3 regions of the Thalassotalea sp. Y01 genome follow, and region 2 is predicted to be linked to each of the others. Evidence: predicted binding sites of a transcription regulator. Region 2 holds the regulator's gene; each other region holds the start of a gene.

Region 1 (6,349 bases), on a different contig from region 2:
CTTTTATCAGCCTCAGGCGGTGCTCATTGATGTTGATAGCTTAAATACCTTGCCATCACGCGAATTTGCCGCGGGTATGGCTGAGGTAATTAAATACGGCATTCTCGGGGATTACCCATTCTTTTGCTGGTTAGAAGACAACAAGCAGAGCATTAAGCAAGGTGACCAACACATTCTCGCTAGCATGATTGCTAAATGCTGCCAGGCAAAAGCTGATATCGTCGCTGCGGATGAAAAAGAGTCTGGTGTAAGAGCCATGTTAAACCTTGGCCATACATTTGCTCATGCGATTGAAGCTGAGCAGGGTTATGGCAAATGGTTACATGGTGAAGCGGTTGCCACTGGTATGGTGCAAGCGTCAAACTTAGCTAGATTATTAGGTCACCTAACCGATGCTGATGTCGAGCGTATTAAAAACCTAATCGCTTATTTTGATTTACCCATTGCTGGACCTAGCGAAATGAACATTGATTCTTATCTCAAGCATATGGCTCGTGATAAGAAAAATTTGGCTGGGAAAATTCGGTTAATTGTGCCGACGGCTATTGGCAAAACCGAGATTTTTGATAACATAAGCCGTGAACAGTTGCAGCAGGTTATTTAACTGCATCGCAACCCCTATCAGCCGCCGGGCATAAGCAGTACAAGAACAATAACATGACGCAAAAGCAAAGAGCCTTCCTTAAGTGGGCCGGTGGCAAATACACCCTTAGCGATACCATTGGTAAGATGCTGCCCAAAGGCAAGCGTTTAATTGAGCCTTTTGCTGGTGCGGGTTCTATTTTTCTTAATAGCAATTATGATCAGTACTTGTTGAATGACATTAATAAGGACTTAATAAACTTATATTTGACGCTAAAGAAAAACCCTGAGAAATTTATCGCCGATGCGCGCAAACTGTTTACCCCAGAATATAACGTCGCTGAAGAGTATTATCTGCTACGCAGTCAATTTAATGACACCAATGATGCCTATCAACGCAGCTTGATGTTTTTATATATGAATCGCCATGGCTATAACGGTTTATGTCGTTATAACTCAAAAGGTGGCTACAACGTACCGTTTGGTAAGTACAAGCGCCCTTACTTTCCTGAAAAAGAGCTTCTCGCGTTTGCTAACAAAGCGCAAATCACCGATTTTGTCTGTGAAAATTATCGTGATACCTTTGCGCGTGCCGAAGATGGTGATGTTATTTATTGCGATCCACCTTATGTGCCGTTAAGCAAAACCGCCAGTTTTACCAGTTACGCTGGTAATGGCTTTGGTCTAGACGAACAAGCGGATTTAGCTAACGCAGCAGAAGAAGTGACGCGTGATAAAAAAGTGACTGTGCTTATTTCTAATCACGATACCATTTGGACGCGCAAAATTTATGAACACGCCGATAAGCTAAAGTCGATTAAGGTCGCTCGTACCATCAGTCAAAAGGCGAATGGTCGCAATAAGGTCGGTGAGTTACTGGCGCTATACAAGCCTAAGCGTTAAGTCATAGCGTAGTAGCTAGGTTAGACTCAACACTATCTGCACGATGGCGATTAATGCCAACACAAATAACGTTACTGCAATACCGCCAACAATAGCGAAGTGACTAAATTTACCTTCGCTAAAATCCCGTTGTCGATTGTCATCACTTTGCACGCCGAGAAGTGCTGCAGCGACACTGCTGATCACTTGCTTTAAACCGAGTGATGGTTTTGATGGTTTTTCATTCATAGTGTCAGAATATGAGCAGGGTGATCAAATTGCAATCAAAAAAGCGGCAATATCATTACGATATGCCGCCTTCTCTACAAAGTAATTGGTCTTAGAAAGTTTTACTTAAACTAAATACCATTGACTCTTCACCTTCACCGGTTTCTACATCTAATTCTTCTGAGTTGCTAATGATGGCAACACCTACATCAAAACCAGCAACTTCTGCGCCGTAACCTAGTTCAAAGTAGTCACCTTCGAAATCTTGACCCCAGGTACCGAACGTCGCGTAAAAACCTTCGTATTCAGCAGTAATTGAGGCAAAATCATAATCTGACTCTTCAATGCCTAGATCATCATCTTCGCCATGAACACCGACGTTATATGACAAAGACACAAAACCATAACTTAAACCTAGGTTGACTTCGTTATAATCAGAGTCAAAATCGCCAGTATATTGGTAGCTAGTCGCACCTATGCTCAAGCCTAAACCTGATTCTGTTTCAAAACCGTATCCAGCGTAAAAGTCGATTTCTAAACCGTCAGTTACATCAGCACCCCAAGTACCAACATAAAAACCATTTTTCTCGTAATCAAGACCGGCACTTGCTGAAGCCGTATCTGTTTGCATGATACCGCGGAAGAAGTATTGAGAAACAACACCTGCGTTACCACTTACTTCAGCCAAAGCAACGTTGGTGCTGGCCATAAATGAACTTGCCCCTAATGTTGCCATCAGCAACGATGTTTTGAAGATATTTTTCATTTTATTCCTACCTGTATAAAGTTATTTTTTTAAATTTGTTATTAACGAACTGACAATGGAGTTGCAAAGGCAATGCCAAATGTTAAAAAAATGCTATAACCCATACAATTAAAGGGCGGTAGAGGATCCCATGGAGATCAAAAGACACACCAATTTAGAGTCGCTGCTCTATTTTAGTGCGAGTTGTGCATTTTTTGTGCGTGTTGAAATTTGCTAATATTTTGCACTATTTACGCATTGTTACTTCTCTATTAGCGCTTATTTTTGGTAAAGTAACGCACCTGTAAAAAATAACCCTTAGGCTGTTATTATGTCGTCATTTTTAATTGCACCATCGATCCTATCCGCTGACTTTGCGCGTTTGGGTGATGATGTTGCGAAAGTACTGGAAGCTGGTGCTGATGTCGTTCATTTCGATGTGATGGATAATCACTTTGTACCGAACCTGACCATTGGCCCTATGGTGTGTAAGTCACTGCGTGATTATGGCATTACGGCGCCAATTGATGTGCATTTAATGGTCAAACCCGTTGATTCGTTGATCCCTCAATTCGCTAAAGCTGGTGCAGATATCATTACCTTTCATCCGGAAGCAAGTGATCATGTTGACCGTACCTTACAATTAATTAAGGACAACGGCTGTAAAGCGGGACTGGTATTGAATCCGGCAACACCATTGCATGCACTCGATTACGTCATGGATAAACTGGATGTTATTCTACTGATGTCGGTAAACCCAGGCTTTGGTGGACAAAGCTTTATTCCGTCAACTTTGACTAAATTGAAACGAGTAAAGCAGAAAATACAGCAAAGTGGTTATGATATTCGCCTCGAGATCGATGGCGGTGTCAAAGTGAATAATATTAAAGAAATTGCTGAGGCTGGTGCGGATATGTTTGTCGCTGGCTCGGCGATTTTTGCTGAAAATGACTATAAAGCCGTGATTGACCAAATGCGCAGTGAACTGGCGCAGGCCGATCTAGGTTAGCACTCTATAAGGACCAAAATGACTAAGCCAATCGTATTAAGTGGTTGTCAGCCATCAGGTGAGCTGACTATTGGTAACTACCTCGGCGCTTTGCGCCAATGGGTGGGCATGCAAGATGATCATCAGTGTTTCTACTCACTGGTAGACCTGCACGCGATTACCGTACGACAAAATCCTGATGATTTACGCAAAGCGGTTCTTGATGGACTTGCGTTATATTTGGCGTGTGGTGTCGATCATAATAAGAGCACCATATTTGTCCAATCACAAGTGCCAGAGCACAGCCAATTAGCGTGGGTGTTAAACTGTTACACGCAAATGGGTGAACTAAACCGCATGACTCAGTTTAAGGATAAATCGAGTAAAGCCGGTGCTGATATCAATTCAGGCCTGTTTACGTATCCTGTGCTAATGGCAGCGGATATTCTTTTGTATTCCGCCAATCGAGTGCCGGTAGGTGAAGACCAAAAGCAACATTTGGAATTAGCACGGGATATCGCTAACCGTTTCAATAACTTATACGGCGACACCTTTAACGTACCGGATCCTTATATCCCAGAAAACGGTGCACGGGTGATGAGCTTATTAGACCCTCACAAGAAAATGTCTAAGTCGGACGACAACCCGGGTAACTTTATTGGCTTATTAGAAGATCCAAAGAAAATCACCAAGAAAATAAAGCGTGCGGTAACAGACTCTGATGAACAAGCGCGTATTTATTACAACCTTGAAGAGAAGCCTGGCGTTTCAAACTTGTTGAGTTTGTTGTCTTGTGCAACCGGCGACAGTGTCGAATCTCTCGTGCCGAAATACGAAGATAAAATGTATGGCCATCTTAAAGGTGATGTTGCTGAAGCCGTTGTAGCGATGTTGCAACCTATCCAGCAAAAGTACCATGAGTATCGTCAAGATCAGTCATTTCTAAATCAGGTTATGCGTGAAGGGGCAGAGAAAGCCTCAGCACAAGCGAGCAAGGTATTAGCGTCTGTATATGACGCTGTTGGCTTTATTGCCAAGCCGTAATACGCTTTATTTGATGTCATAAAAAAGGGCCGTGTGGCCCTTTTTTGTAGCGTCTGTTTTGATCTCCGTATGCGCGCGCCGCTTATCTACGCGGCTTATTCCCCATCTTCGCCATTTGCTTTTTTCTTCGAGGCTTTATCGACCTCTTCAAATAACCGGTTTGAGTCTTCAATGTACTCATCAACGCTGCTGGCTGGGCTAACTGACAAGGCAGGGATCATAATGGTGCTATCAAATACAGGGTGCGGATTAAAGTCCACTGTATCGCCGCGATCTTGTAAGTACAATCCACCAAATATAATCACCGTGAGTAGTGCAGAAATGGTCACTCGGCGCCATTTACTTTGAGAAAATGCGATATACAGGTTGAACCAAAATAAACTGAACGTTAACGCAACATACAATACTGTCGTCAGCCATTGCCAATTAATTTGACTGGATAAATTAAACGCTAAACTGGCATCAATAAAATCGACTAACCAAAACAAGTTAAGCATTAAAAAGCTGACGCCCATTTGACTGCCAACCCGAGATTCATTTTTGTTTAGAAACGCCATTAAAGAGCATAGTAACGGCCACATTGCATAGGCAATGGTGCTGTATACAACGGACATAACAATTTGGCTGTAAGGCACTTCAACTTGGCTTACTTGCAAGTAAGTTAAGGCAAACGATATCGCACAAAATAAGGCAACCATGGCAATGAGGAAGGTCCAGCGACCGCAGTTTTCAACAAATTGTTCAACTTTAGTAAAGGCAATACTTTGCGCCACAGGATGGTTAGGTAGAAACAGCCTGAGTTGAGTTTTACCCAGCAAGATAATGTCGCCAGATTTGATTGGGTGCCAATCGGCAATATGTTGGCGATCACTAAGCATGGTGCCATTTAACGTTTGTAAATCTTGCACATACCATTGATTATCTGTCCATTTTATCGCCAAATGCTCTGGGCAAATATGCGGGTCAGATAAAATAATGTCATTATCAAAGCCGCGGCCAATACTGATCTCTTTGGTGGCAAACTTGTGGCGTGCTTTAATTTTTTTATTGCGGCTGATCTCTTCAATGATTAGTTCCATGTCACAGCCTCCATGAACTTGCGATTAAATCCTTGAGCCGATTGTTTATTAACACCCGACAATGTGTAGTGGCCAACAATGGCTTTGTTTTGTTTATCTATCGATGCCGAGAGATACAGGATATCGTATAGCCCTTGGTACTTGCGGTAGCCGCGAATGCAGTAAATGGTCTTGTTACGTATGGTATTACTGTTGTTATTGGTGATGTCGTGTTGACAAGAGAACTCGGTGACATCTTCTTTACTGGCATTATTACCGGCACGCGCATCTTCTATGTATTGTTGATAGATTTGATAAAAGCGACTGCTGCTTAACTCGTCAGCATCAAAATAATGAAATTCCATATCTATGGTACCGGTAGAGAAACTATCGGATAAATAGACATACTCTTCCATTTGACAGGTGGTTACCGCTTTAAATATTAACTCATCTGGGCGGTCAGCATTAGAGTCACCCCAGCAGCGAATATAGTTTACGCCAGTATCAGGAATTAGCGCTGATGCAAACGGTTTAGTCTGCCATTCTTTGGCAAGAATTTGCGAATATAACCGCTCTTGGTAGGTATGTAATTGTTCATTGATTTGTTCAGTAAAGCTTTGCTCAACTTGTTGCTCAAAACGATTAATTAAGATGACGAGTTTGTCATGGGGAATTAAAAAGCCGATTTGGTTGCCTGATGATGCGACGTTCACACCAACAACTTGGCCATATTGGTTAACCACCGGACCACCGCTCATACCAGGGTTTACTGAACCGGTGAAATGAATACGGTCACTAAACGATTCTTTTTTGAGGCCATTG
Region 2 (6,349 bases):
CAACAGGAGCGAGTGTATGAGTCGATTGCATCTGATTTCTATTCTGTTGTTTATTTTGGCTCTGGCGTCTTATGGATACCTTCATTATCAACAATCACAGCAAGCTGACGTTGAGGTAATTAAACCTTTAGATGAGCCTGCTTTTGTTGCTAATGCACTAAGCTCAAAGAAATTCGACAGTGATGGTCATCTGGTGCACACCATTTACGCAGAGCAAATGACCCACTTTGATCAACTGGGCGAAACCAAATTACTTAAGCCAGCTTACACTTTATACCCCGATGACGGCTCTGAGCCTTGGCGACTAACCGCAGAAAGCGGTTTTCTCGGCAAAGACAATATCTTAATTCTAAAAGATAGAGTAAGATTAATCTGTGAAGATAAAAATGCCTTCATCTCAGAAGTTCATGGGGAAGAATTGGCATTGGATTTGGATACTAAAATAATAACCTCAGACCAAAATATCCTATTGAAAGGTAAAGACTTTACCATGAGCGGCGTAGGTTTGAAGGTTGATATAAATACTACCGAAATGACATTGAGTGAACATGTACAAACAACCTTTAAAAAACATGACTCATAAATTATTAGTCAGTGCTGCCTTATTGCTTCCCAGCTTTTGGCTGAGTGCTGAGCAATCAGACTTTGAAAAAGAAATTAAAATTGTTGCGCAAAAACAGTCAACCGATTTAAAAAATCGCATTGCTAGTTATATCGACGACGTCAAAATAACCCAGGGCACTTTGACTATCGAAGCCGATTTAGTTCAAGTCAGCAATGAAAATGATTCACAGGCAAAAAAATATTTGGCTAAGGGAACACCGGCCAGATTTAGCCAAACGCTCGATAATGGTGATCAAATTGAATTGCAAGCCAATGAAATTAGCTACTCACCATTAACCAATATCATCGTTATTCGTGGTAATGCCAAAGTAAGTCAGCAAGGCAGTATGGTGCAAGGTGATGTGATTACCTATAACCTTGAAACCGAGCAGCTTACTGCCGATGGTGATGGCGGCGGCATTGTAACCACAATTATCGAACCTGATGTGAAAGACAAGATCAACAAAAAAGACAATAACGAAACCACTGAACAAGAACAGTAATCATGACTGCAACACTCGAAGCCAAAAATCTCGCTAAGGCCTATAAAGGTCGTAAAGTTGTTAAAGATGTCAGTATGACGGTTAAAGCCGGTCAAGTTGTTGGCTTGCTGGGTCCTAATGGCGCAGGTAAAACCACATCGTTTTATATGATTGTCGGCCTAGTCGCTAGCGATGAAGGTACAGTGACACTGAACAATGTTGATCTTACCTTATCGCCTATGCATGAGAGAGCGCGTCACGGCATCGGATATTTGCCTCAAGAAGCATCGATTTTTCGCAAGCTTTCAGTCTACGATAACATCATGTCTATACTACAAACCCGCAAGGAAATGACAGCAAATGAGCGTCAAGAAAAGCTTGAGTCGTTGGTTGAAGAGTTTAATATCGGTCATATCGTAGAAAATACAGGGCAAAGCCTATCCGGTGGTGAACGCCGCCGCGTCGAAATTGCCAGAGCATTGGCAGCGGATCCGCAATTTATCTTGCTCGATGAGCCGTTTGCCGGTGTTGACCCTATTTCAGTGGGTGACATTAAAAAAATTATCTTACATTTAAAAGAACGTGGTATCGGTGTCCTTATCACTGATCACAATGTTCGTGAAACTTTGGATGTATGTGAGCATGCCTATATCGTTAGCCATGGTGAGTTGATAGCCCAAGGCAATGCTGAACAAGTTTTATCAAATCAACATGTACGAGACGTCTACCTAGGCGAGAAATTCACGCTATAGTTATAACTAGTGCAAGGAAAAAACGCCGCAATGATACAGGCTTAATTGCTTGGTTATGCATTGCCTCTTGTATTCTGTTTTATGGAAAGCAATTAACTAATGAGACCAAGTCTTCAGCTGCGCATTGGCCAGCACCTAACGATGACTCCACAATTGCAACAAGCGATAAAATTGTTGCAACTATCGACCTTGGATCTACAACAGGAAATTCAGGAAGCGCTTGAAAGCAATCCATTGCTGGAAGCCGATGACAATCAGCAACAAAGTAATGAGGCAAGCGCCACCGAAACCAACGGTTTAGACGGCAGTGAAGATGCAACGCCAACACAAGATGAAATCACCACTAGTGAAGCCTTAACCCAAAATGAAATCCCAGAAGAGTTGTCTGTCGACTCAACATGGGAAGAAAGCTTTAGTGCCGGAGTCTCCAACACTGGAATGGCATCCGGTAATGACGATACCGTCTATCAAGGTGAAACCACGGAAAACATCCATGATCACCTTACCTGGCAGATGGAACTAACACCATTTACTGAAACCGATAAAACCATCGCGGTGGCGATTATTGACGCCATCGACGACGCCGGTTACTTAACGGTCACTACAGAAGACATCCAAGAAAGCTTAGGCGATGATGAGATTGAATTAGACGAAGTGGAGGCGGTATTAAAGCGCATCCATATGTTTGATCCTATTGGCTCCGGCGCGTGTTCTATTCAGCATTGCTTGCTGATTCAACTTGACCAATTTGACGCTGGCACGCCGTTTCTCAAAGAAGCAAAACTGGTTATCAATAATCATATTGACTTACTCGCCAATCGCGATTTTCGCACCATAATGCGTAAAACCAGACTTAAAGAGCCACAACTTCAAGAAGTGATGCGCCTAATCCACAGTCTTAACCCACGTCCAGGCGATGCCATCGTGCAAAACGAGGAACAATACATCATTCCTGATGTGAGTGTGTTTAAGAAAAACGGCCGATGGGTGGTTGAGCTAAATCCAGAAACTGCACCTAAACTAAATATCAATAATCACTACGCTTCGCTGGCAAAAACCAGTTCGGCGGAAGATAGCCAATTTATACGTTCGCATTTGCAGGAAGCAAAATGGTTTATTAAATCATTGGAAAGCCGCAATGAAACTCTGATGAAAGTGTCCAATTGCATTGTACAACAACAACAGGGCTTTTTTGAACATGGACCGGAAGCTATGCGTCCTATGGTACTGAACGACGTTGCCGAAGCGGTTGAGATGCACGAATCGACAATTTCTAGGGTTACCACACAAAAGTACATGCATACGCCGCGAGGAATATTTGAATTAAAATACTTCTTTTCAAGCCATGTGAGTACCGAAAACGGCGGGGAGTGTTCGTCTACTGCAATTCGAGCTTTAATTAAAAAACTGGTCGATGCTGAAAATCCGAAAAAACCATTGAGCGATAGTAAAATGGCGGAGCTTTTGGCAGATCAGGGGATTAACGTTGCACGCAGAACGATAGCCAAATACCGAGAGTCTTTGGGCATTCCTCCTTCAAACCAAAGAAAAAGCTTAATTTAAGCCAAACCATAAGGAAACAGCTTATGCAAATCAATCTTTCTGGTCATCATGTTGAAGTTACTGCCTCTATGAGAGCGTATGTTGAACAAAAATTTGACAAACTTGAACGTCATTTCGACCACATAAACAATGTTTATGTTGTATTGAAAGTAGAAAAGCTGCAGCAAATCGCCGAAGCCACACTGCACGTCAATCAGGGAGAGATTTTTGGCTCCGCTGAAAATGAAGACATGTATGCCTCCATTGATGCACTTGTGGAAAAACTAGATCGCCAAGTGCTAAAACACAAGGCCAAACTGTCTAAACATTAACTATATGAAACTCGCTAATTTGTTATCTCCGGACTGCACCATATGTGCAGCTCCGGGCAACAGTAAAAAAAATATTTTAGAGCAAATCAGTGTACTTGCCGCTAATAAAATCTCTACTTCGTCAGCCAAAGAGCTGCTAAACGATCTTATCGACAGAGAAAAACTCAGCAGTACCGGTATAGGCAAAGGTATTGCCATCCCGCATAGTAAAATCGATAACACTGAACAACCTGTGGCGGTGTTAATCACCACAGATAAAGCGGTCAACTTTGATGCGATTGATAATAAGCCTGTCGATATATTTTTCGCTTTATTCGTTCCTGAAGATAGCTGCCAACAACACCTAGAAACTCTGGCAAGTGTTGCGAAATACTTTTCAGACAAAGATAATAGTAAAAACGTGCGCCGCTGTACCAGCGCCAATCAACTCTATAGACTGGTCGCTAATGGCTAACAGGAGCAAGCAATGAAGTTAATGATCGTCAGTGGCCGATCCGGTTCAGGTAAAACCGTCGCCCTGCGAGTACTCGAAGATCTCGGTTATTATTGCGTTGATAATATCCCGGTAAACCTTTTACCCGCGTTGACCCATACCGTCATTAACGACTACGAAAATGTTGCCGTGTCATTGGATGTGCGCAACTTACCGCATAACCCGGAAGATGCTCGCGAGATCATTGATTATTTACCCAGTACGGTTGAGTTAAGCATTCTCTATCTTGACGCTGATGATCAAGAATTGGTGCGTCGTTACAGCGAAACCCGCCGATTACACCCTTTAATTCGTCAAAACATGGCGTTAGATCAAGCGATATCATTAGAGAAAAAGCTACTCGATCCGGTGGCCAGTCGCGCCAACCTTTATATTAATACCACCAGTTTGACGCCACATCAGTTAGCGGATTTAGTGCGTGAACGAGTGATGGGCTCAAAAACCGGTTCTTTGGTTATTGTGTTTGAATCATTTGGTTTTAAATATGGTGTGCCAACCGACGCCGATTATGTCTTCGATGCCCGCTTCTTGCCAAACCCATTTTGGGAACAGGGACTGAAGCCATACAATGGCCTCGATCAACCGGTTCAAGACTTTCTTGCTAGCCAACCGATTGTCACTAAGTTTATTTGGCAGATAAACTCTTTTATGATGACTTGGTTGCCACATTTAGAACGTAATAACCGCACCTATTTAACCATAGCGGTTGGATGCACAGGCGGACAGCATCGCAGTGTTTATATTGCAGAAGCTCTCGCCAAACAATTTCGCAAAGAAGAACGAGATGTGCAAATTCGTCATCGCGAACTTACTAAATAGCGACACTAAGACTCGCGACCAAGTTATCCAGGAAAGCAACGGCCATGTCCACTTGTGAATCACGCTTCGTAAAAATAGAAAATAAACTCGGCTTACATGCAAGAGCTGCAACTAAACTGGCGAAATTAAGCCAAAACTATCGTGCCACCATCACCATTAAACTGGATGACAAGTCCGCCGACGCCGACTCTATTATGGGCTTAATGCTGCTCACTGGCAGTCAAGGAAAAACCGTTGAAGTGATCAGCGAAGGCGATGATGCCGAACAAGCACTGAGCGCGGTTTGCCAATTATTCGGTGATAAGTTTGATGAAGCTGAATAACCAACAACCCCGCTACTAGATTTTTAACACCTCGTTAAGCAACTGATTTAGCAGCCAACTTTTGACAAAAATACAGAACTCGCTGAAATATTAGCTGATAATTTCCGCTAATTACGTTACACTTCAACCAGATAACTCATATTAATGGGACGCAATCTAATCCTATAGGTTTGCTATTCGCGCTAAAATTGTAGCTCAACCCATCAATATCAAAATTAAACAATAACAGCACCCTTGAGCATGAGGTGGAACGTGCCAGAGTTGTCAGAACAGGAAATCAGCCAACAAAGACTACTGGAAATAAATACCGCTCTCGACAGTGGTATGTTCGTGTACGTGCGAAAAATGTTCCAGAGTATGCCTGCCTATGACATAGCCTTATTACTTGAATCATCACCAGCTAAAGGCCGTACTGTGCTATGGCAGCTGGTCGACCCAGATCTGCACGGCGAAATCCTCGAAGAATTATCGGAAGAAGTTCGTAAAGGCATATTGAAAAACATGCAGCCTGAGAAGGTTGCTGCCGCCGCAGAAGGCATGGACATCGATGATTTGGCAGAAGTGTTACGTACCCTGCCAGATTCTGCCTACAACGAAGTACTTGATTCAATGGATGCCCAGGATAGAACCCGGGTAGAACAAGCGCTTTCATACGATCCGGAAACTGCCGGTGGTATCATGAATACCGATGCCATCACATTGCGTCCGGATGTGACCATTGATGTGGTATTGCGCTATTTACGCTTAAAAGCTGAATTGCCGGAAGCGACCGACTCGTTTTATGTGGTTAATCGCGATGACAAGCTCATCGGTAGCGTTTCTCTTGCTTCATTGGTTACCGCAAGACCAGAGCAAACCATTGCGGAAATCACCGATACCGAAACCATCCCGGTTAATGTCGCTATGGAAGATACCGAAGTGGCAATTATGTTTGAGCGCCATGATTGGTTCTCAGCACCGGTCGTCGATGATAGCAATCGCTTATTAGGTCGTATTACCATTG
Region 3 (6,349 bases), on a different contig from region 2:
TGTGCTGCAAACTTGTGATTGAAATTAACACAAATTAAGCGCTTCACGCCAAGTTCCGCCAACAACGAATATTTATCGCGCAAACGGCTTAACCTTGCCGGTGCCATTTGCGGGTTAAATAATTCTTGAGGTTGTGGTTCAAACACCATTACGGCGGGGATCAAATTCGACTGTTGGGCTTTTTCAACCAGCGCTTCAACAACTCGCTGATGTCCTAAATGCACACCATCAAAGTTACCAATAGTTAGCACGCAGCCATTGTGCGCGTCTCGAATATTGTGGATGCCTCTAACCAGTTGCATTAACGTAAAAACCTGTACCTCAGTGATAGCGAAGATACTGCCTTTTAAAAGACAATATAAATACGCCAGTAATAACCGGCGAATTATATATCAGTGTGGCGCAATAATCAGCACCTAAACGCAAGTTTGCAAAATTTTTAGAGTTTTTTTTTCGTTTAACGAAAAAGCGGCATCAGTAAAGTGGCTCTTTGGGCTAATTTGACAACAAATTATTGTCTATATGCTTGTTACTTCGCAGTAATTCGAATCATTGCCATATTATTTACCAATAAAATGGCGCGGCCTAAGACCCAGCATGGCCGCGGCTGCAAAATAGATAACTGCGCCGCACAGGATAAGGCCAATTAAGTTGCTGACCTTTTGCCACAATGCCATATCAATCCATAGGGCAAGTTCCGGCGATAACCACATAAGCGCCAACGCCATAATGGCTGCACTGATGACTAATTTGACGATGATGGTTATCGTTGCTCGGTCGATATGATAAATACCTTTCGCCGCTAAGCCTCTATATAACAAGGTTGCATTCAATGTTGCGGATAAAGCCGTCGCAATCGCTAGCCCGACATAGCCAAATACCGGTGCCAGCATTAAATTGAACGCCATATTAGCCGCCATCGCTTTAACACCTATTATCACAGGAGTCTTGGTATCTTGGCGCGCGTAATACCCTGGAGCGAGGATTTTGATGAACATAAAGCTTATCAAACCGCTCATGTAGGCGAATAACGCATAAGATACATGCAACACGTCTTGCTGCGAGAACTCACCGCGCATAAATAGCACCATAATCACTGGTTGCGCTAATACAACCAAACCCGCCATCGCTGGCCAGCCTAATAAACTCACCACCTTTAATGCCCAGCCAATGGTATCGGCAAATTGGCCAGAATCTTTGCTGGCATGTAATCTCGATAAACTCGGTAAAATGATGGTAGCAATGGCAATACCGAACAGACCAAGCGGAAACTCTAATAAACGGTCTGCATAGTAAAGCCAACTGATCGAACCGGTAATAAGGAAACTGGCAATCAAGGTATCAAGTAATAAATTAATTTGTGTGACTGATACGCCAAACAAAGCAGGGACAATAAGCTTGCGAATTTTGCGAACACCAGGATGGCGCCACCCCCATGACGGTTTAACTAACACACCTGCGCGATACAAAAACGGCAGCTGAAACAAAAATTGACTAAAACCACCAAGAAATACTCCCCAGGCTAAGGCATAAGCGGGCTCTTCAAATTGACTGGAGAGAAATATCGCCGCCAATATAATGCACACATTGAGTAGCACAGGCGTAAACGCCGCTGCGGCGAATTTACCCAAGGTATTAAGCACGGAACCTGCCAGCGCGGTTAAGGCAATAAACCATAAATAAGGAAAGGTAATGGTTAACAAACTTGATGCTAAGTCAAACTTGGCGGCGTTAGGGCCATCATTAAGCCAATCGAGAAACCAGCCAAAACCAAATAAGCCAACCACCACAGGCGAGGCTATCATGCCAAACAAGGTGACAACCGAGACAATGATGCCTAATGTACCGCTGACTTTGGCTATCAGCTCTCTGCTTTCGTGTGTGCCATTGACTTGATCTTGGTGCTGATATTCAGACAATACCGGCACAAAAGCTTGTGCAAATGCGCCTTCAGCAAATAATCGACGTAAGAAGTTTGGAATTTTGTTTGCAAAAAAGAATACGTCGGCACCTGCACTGGTACCGATTTTGTCAGCAATAACGATATCTCTGACCAAACCCAGCACTCTTGATATGAGGGTCATAAAACTGACTACTAGGCCAGATTTAAGCAAACGCTTAGCCAAAATTGCTGCTCCTTTGTTATTTTTATTACTAATTTGGTTACCAAGACCGGTAAAGTTTCGGTTCAAGGGCCAATTATGTTAGTATCATATCCTTTGACGGGCTGGGTTAAAACCGCTATTTCATCCTAATCATCAGTTAATCGATTTTATTTAGTTAAAACGTTTGACATTGGCGGAAAAAACAGGCATATTTCGCAGCCTTAAATTATGGCTATATTATTTAAATTTTAGGAGTTCACCTTGGCTAACTCTAAGTCTGCTAAGAAGCGCGCTGTCCAATCAGAGAAGCGTCGCCAACACAATGCTTCACGTCGCTCAATGATGCGTACTTACGTGAAGAAAGTTATCGCTGCAATTGAAGCTGGTAACAAAGAAGTTGCTACACAAGAAATGGTAGCTGCTACACCAATTTTAGACCGTTACGCAAGTAAAGGTTTAATCCACAAAAACAAAGCGTCTCGTGTTAAGAGTCGTTTAAATGCAAAAATCAAAGCTCTTTAATTGAGTTTTTGCTAAAGTTTTTTTAGAAATACCGCCTTTAGGCGGTATTTTTTTGCCTTAAAAATGCCTCCTTAAAAGCTTCCCAAAAGCGCCTTAAAAGCTGTAAAAAAGTCCGCCATCCCTGTTTCCATCTGGCCTAAACTGGTGTCAGTATTTTTTACAAATCACTACTTTGTCTTTTGTTTTCGTACCTGTGTCGACGTCAAGTCACTAATAAGGTGAGTAAAAATTATTTCGGAATGGATATTGCAGCCTTTAGAGCGAGTTCTATAAATTAACGGCTTAAGACAAAATTCAAGAGGAAATCTTATGTATAAAGGAAAGAATCTGATTGGTGCTATATTGCTGCTCATGCTCTCCTCATTCGCCACCAAGGCCAGTTACATGGAGCCTTGTGATGAAATGTATATCGGTGTTGAGCAAAGTTATGCCTGTGACATGGGAACCATCAACAATGACAAACTCAATCCGATTCAAGTCAATGTAGACATGATGTTCGGTTATGATGATTGGGAATTCCTCTCTAAAGATGAAAGTAGCACTGGTCAAGGGCAATCAGGTACGTTTACCTTTGACCCTATGGATGGCTACGACATCATGGTTGTATTGAAAGGTGGGGCAGCAGCCAACCCAGATGTCTATGTTGGCTACTGGTTAGATTTTGAATCAGCGTATGATGCAGAATCTGACAGCTACATTTTCACTTGGGATTCACCATTTGTTGGCCCTAATGGACCAATTCAAGATGTTTCACACGTTAGTTTTTACGCTCGCTTGTGTGACGAAGCATCGACCACCGATGGCCTGCCAAGCAACTGTGACGGTACCAACCCGCCGTCAGAAGTACCAGAGCCTACCTCGTTACTGATTTTAGCTAGCGGATTACTGGGTTTACGTTTCGCGAGAAAAAGAGTTTAAAAACTTTAAATTAAACGCTAAAGCCGTTCAGGTCTAAACCTGAACGGCGAATTAAAAAGAGAACAGCAAAACTGTTCTCTTTTTGGTTTGCAGGTTTCTATACTAGGTATTGTTCTATCATCCCCTCCATGCCTTTATAAACATAGCCTGTAACATCAACAGAACCGTCAGAATATTGATAAATTCAGGCTTAAAACCATGACTTTAAGGTAAAGTTGTTACCTTTCAATAAGATGGCTTTAGCTGGAGTTCTAATACTGACAGGCTTTTTTACACTCGAATCAAGCTCCCACCGATCCAGCAACCAAAAAACCACAATAAAGCATTGAAATACATAGTAAAAAAAATGTCGGTATGCATATTGCTAGATTCAACTCAATTATTCAGTTAACAATAAAACCAAAGAGGCAAGGTTATGTGGAAAGGAAAAAGTCTAATAGGTGCCGTGTTAATTCTTGCAGTCTCCTCGTTTGGAGCGAATGCAGAATACATGTCTCCGTGTGATGAATTGTATGTAGGTGTTGATCAAAACCACGCCTGTGACATGGGTTCAACCAACAATGACAAGCTAAATCCACTGCAAGTCAATATTGATGAAATGTTTGGCTATACTGACTGGGAGTTTTTATATAAAGATGAGAGCAGCTCAGGTAAAGGTCAATCAGGTACATTTACCTTTGATCCTATGGATGGCTACGACATCATGGTTGTATTAAAAGGTGGTGGCGGTGCAACGCCTGATGTTTACGTTGGCTACTGGCTTGATTTTGGCGCCGCGTTTGATGAAGAGTCTGGTGATTACATTTTCACTTGGGATACTCCATTCTCAAAAGATGGAGACGGCCAACAAATGATGGACGTATCACATATATCATTCTACGCTCGCATGTGTGACGAAGATGAAGTAAGCGCGACTAAAGGCCTACCAAGTAATTGTGATGGAACAAATCCTCCATCAGAAGTGCCTGAGCCAACTTCACTGCTTATACTAGCAAGCGGTCTATTAGGGTTACGATTTGCAAGACGCAGAGCTTAAGCTTAGTTAATCAGTCATAGTTCGCTGAGCGACAACAGCGAACTCAACACATCTTCAACTAGCCCTGACCAACTAGTTAATAGATAAAAAAGGAGAACAGTTTACCTGTTCTCCTTTTTTTTAAGTTTTTATTAAGTGATTTAAGCGAACAGAAAGCTATATCTAAACGCTATACCGAAAAGGGATATTGAATTGGATCATGATGCTCATAACCAACAACTTTAAAGTCATCCGCTGTGACCCACTTTTCGACATCTTCTAGGGTTTTAATATCTGGATTAATCTCTAATTTAGGTGCGGCTAATGGTTCACGTTTTAGCTGAACATTTTCCATTAAATCTAGCTGATCTTCATAAATATGCGCATTGACAATTTTATGAAAAGCGGTACCCGCTTTATGACCGGTAATTTGCGCCATCAAGGCTAAAAAAGTAAACACTTGAATTTGGTTAAAGTTAAGCCCAAGTGGTACATCACATGAACGCTGAAAGCTCGTCAAATGCAATGTATCACCTAATAAGGAGAAATTATGGGTGTGCATACAAGGGCGTAAACAGCCCATATGAAATTCGCCAGGGTTATAGAAAGAGATAATTTCGCCACGGTCATCGTTACCATTTTTCAAATTATCGACAACTTTCTTTAACTGATCTACGGTGCCGCCGTCTGGCTTTTGCCAAGAGCGACCTTGTACGCCGTAGACGCGCCCCATATCATCCTCTCCTTTACGGTATGGGTTGTTCAGCCATACGCTGTTTTCATTGGCATTGGCGTCCCAAGTACGAGCGCCAAGAGCACGAAAATCAGCGGCATTATCATAACCTTTGATATAACCAAGCAATTCCGCAATGGCTGCTTTGTAAAAGCTTTTACGTGTTGTGATCAATGGAAAATGATTATTGGCCACATCGTATTGCAAGTCAGCATTGATAACCGTAAGACAGCGCTTGCCGGTACGCTTGTTATCTACCCAAACACCTTCGTCGATAATGCGTTGACAAAGATCTAAATACTGTCTCATTAGTGCGCTCCCTTGGTTTGCTTGTTACTAGTCTCGTTTGAGTGTTGATTTAAGCCCCAGATGATCAATGCCAAACCACCAATCACCATAGGTAAGGACAATATCTGTCCCATAGAAATAAAGCTAAAAATAAAGCCTAAATGAGCATCTGGCTCTCTAAAGAATTCAACGATAAATCGAAATGCGCCATAACCGGCTAGAAATGTACCGCCTGCAACACCGGTCGCTTTTGTATGTTTATTGACAAAGTAAACCATAAAGAACAATACCACGCCTTCGAGAAAAAATTCATACAATTGCGATGGGTGGCGAGCAAGCCCTAATGGATCGCTTGGGAAAACCATTGCCCAACTGACGTCAGTTTCTCGGCCCCAAAGCTCGGCGTTAATAAAGTTACCGACACGCCCTGCCCCTAGGCCGAATGGCACCAATGGCGCGACAAAATCACCAACTTGTAAGAAGGATTTTTTTTCTTTACGGGCGAACAATAATATAGCCGTTAATACGCCTAGTAAGCCGCCATGGAATGACATGCCGCCGGTCCATATTTTGAATAAATACAGCGGGTCACTTAAGAAATAGTCAAAATTATAAAACAATACATAGCCAACTCGACCGCCGACAATGACGCCAAGAAAGCCATAAAATAATAGGTCACTGACCTGGTCTCGGCTCCACACACCATTGGATTTATCGGCTGCTTTATTGGCGTAAACCATGGCAAAAATAAAACCAATCAGGTACATC

The links. The regulator sigma-54, encoded in region 2, starts transcription at its own class of promoters, with help from an activator protein. The targets are predictions, from matches to a motif close to GTTGGCACGNNNNTNGNNT.
Region 1: HII16_RS11980 (TorF family putative porin) is a predicted target of sigma-54. The motif match lies at 2,520-2,538, and genes of this name have one in related genera.
Region 3: HII16_RS00735 (PEP-CTERM sorting domain-containing protein) is a predicted target of sigma-54. The motif match lies at 3,894-3,912, and genes of this name have one in related genera.

Annotation. Positions count from the first base shown of each region.
Region 1 is NZ_JABBXG010000007.1:214,633-220,981, forward strand. It holds gene aroB (3-dehydroquinate synthase) at 1-604, shown strand, start outside; gene HII16_RS11970 (Dam family site-specific DNA-(adenine-N6)-methyltransferase) at 658-1,485, shown strand; gene HII16_RS11975 (DUF2970 domain-containing protein) at 1,501-1,713, opposite strand; gene HII16_RS11980 (TorF family putative porin) at 1,805-2,458, opposite strand; gene rpe (ribulose-phosphate 3-epimerase) at 2,769-3,446, shown strand; gene trpS (tryptophan--tRNA ligase) at 3,465-4,469, shown strand; gene HII16_RS11995 (FHA domain-containing protein) at 4,565-5,548, opposite strand; gene HII16_RS12000 (serine protease) at 5,539-6,349, opposite strand, start outside.
Region 2 is NZ_JABBXG010000003.1:64,312-70,660, reverse strand. It holds gene kdsC (3-deoxy-manno-octulosonate-8-phosphatase KdsC) at 1-20, shown strand, start outside; gene lptC (LPS export ABC transporter periplasmic protein LptC) at 17-583, shown strand; gene lptA (lipopolysaccharide transport periplasmic protein LptA) at 573-1,106, shown strand; gene lptB (LPS export ABC transporter ATP-binding protein) at 1,109-1,837, shown strand; gene HII16_RS05170 (RNA polymerase factor sigma-54) at 1,937-3,400, shown strand; gene hpf (ribosome hibernation promoting factor) at 3,424-3,711, shown strand; gene ptsN (PTS IIA-like nitrogen regulatory protein PtsN) at 3,716-4,165, shown strand; gene rapZ (RNase adapter RapZ) at 4,178-5,023, shown strand; gene HII16_RS05150 (HPr family phosphocarrier protein) at 5,068-5,346, shown strand; gene mgtE (magnesium transporter) at 5,587-6,349, shown strand, end outside.
Region 3 is NZ_JABBXG010000001.1:193,024-199,372, forward strand. It holds gene ribF (bifunctional riboflavin kinase/FAD synthetase) at 1-302, opposite strand, end outside; gene murJ (murein biosynthesis integral membrane protein MurJ) at 561-2,126, opposite strand; gene rpsT (30S ribosomal protein S20) at 2,367-2,627, shown strand; gene HII16_RS00730 (PEP-CTERM sorting domain-containing protein) at 2,937-3,545, shown strand; gene HII16_RS00735 (PEP-CTERM sorting domain-containing protein) at 3,961-4,581, shown strand; gene HII16_RS00740 (thymidylate synthase) at 4,751-5,602, opposite strand; gene lgt (prolipoprotein diacylglyceryl transferase) at 5,602-6,349, opposite strand, start outside.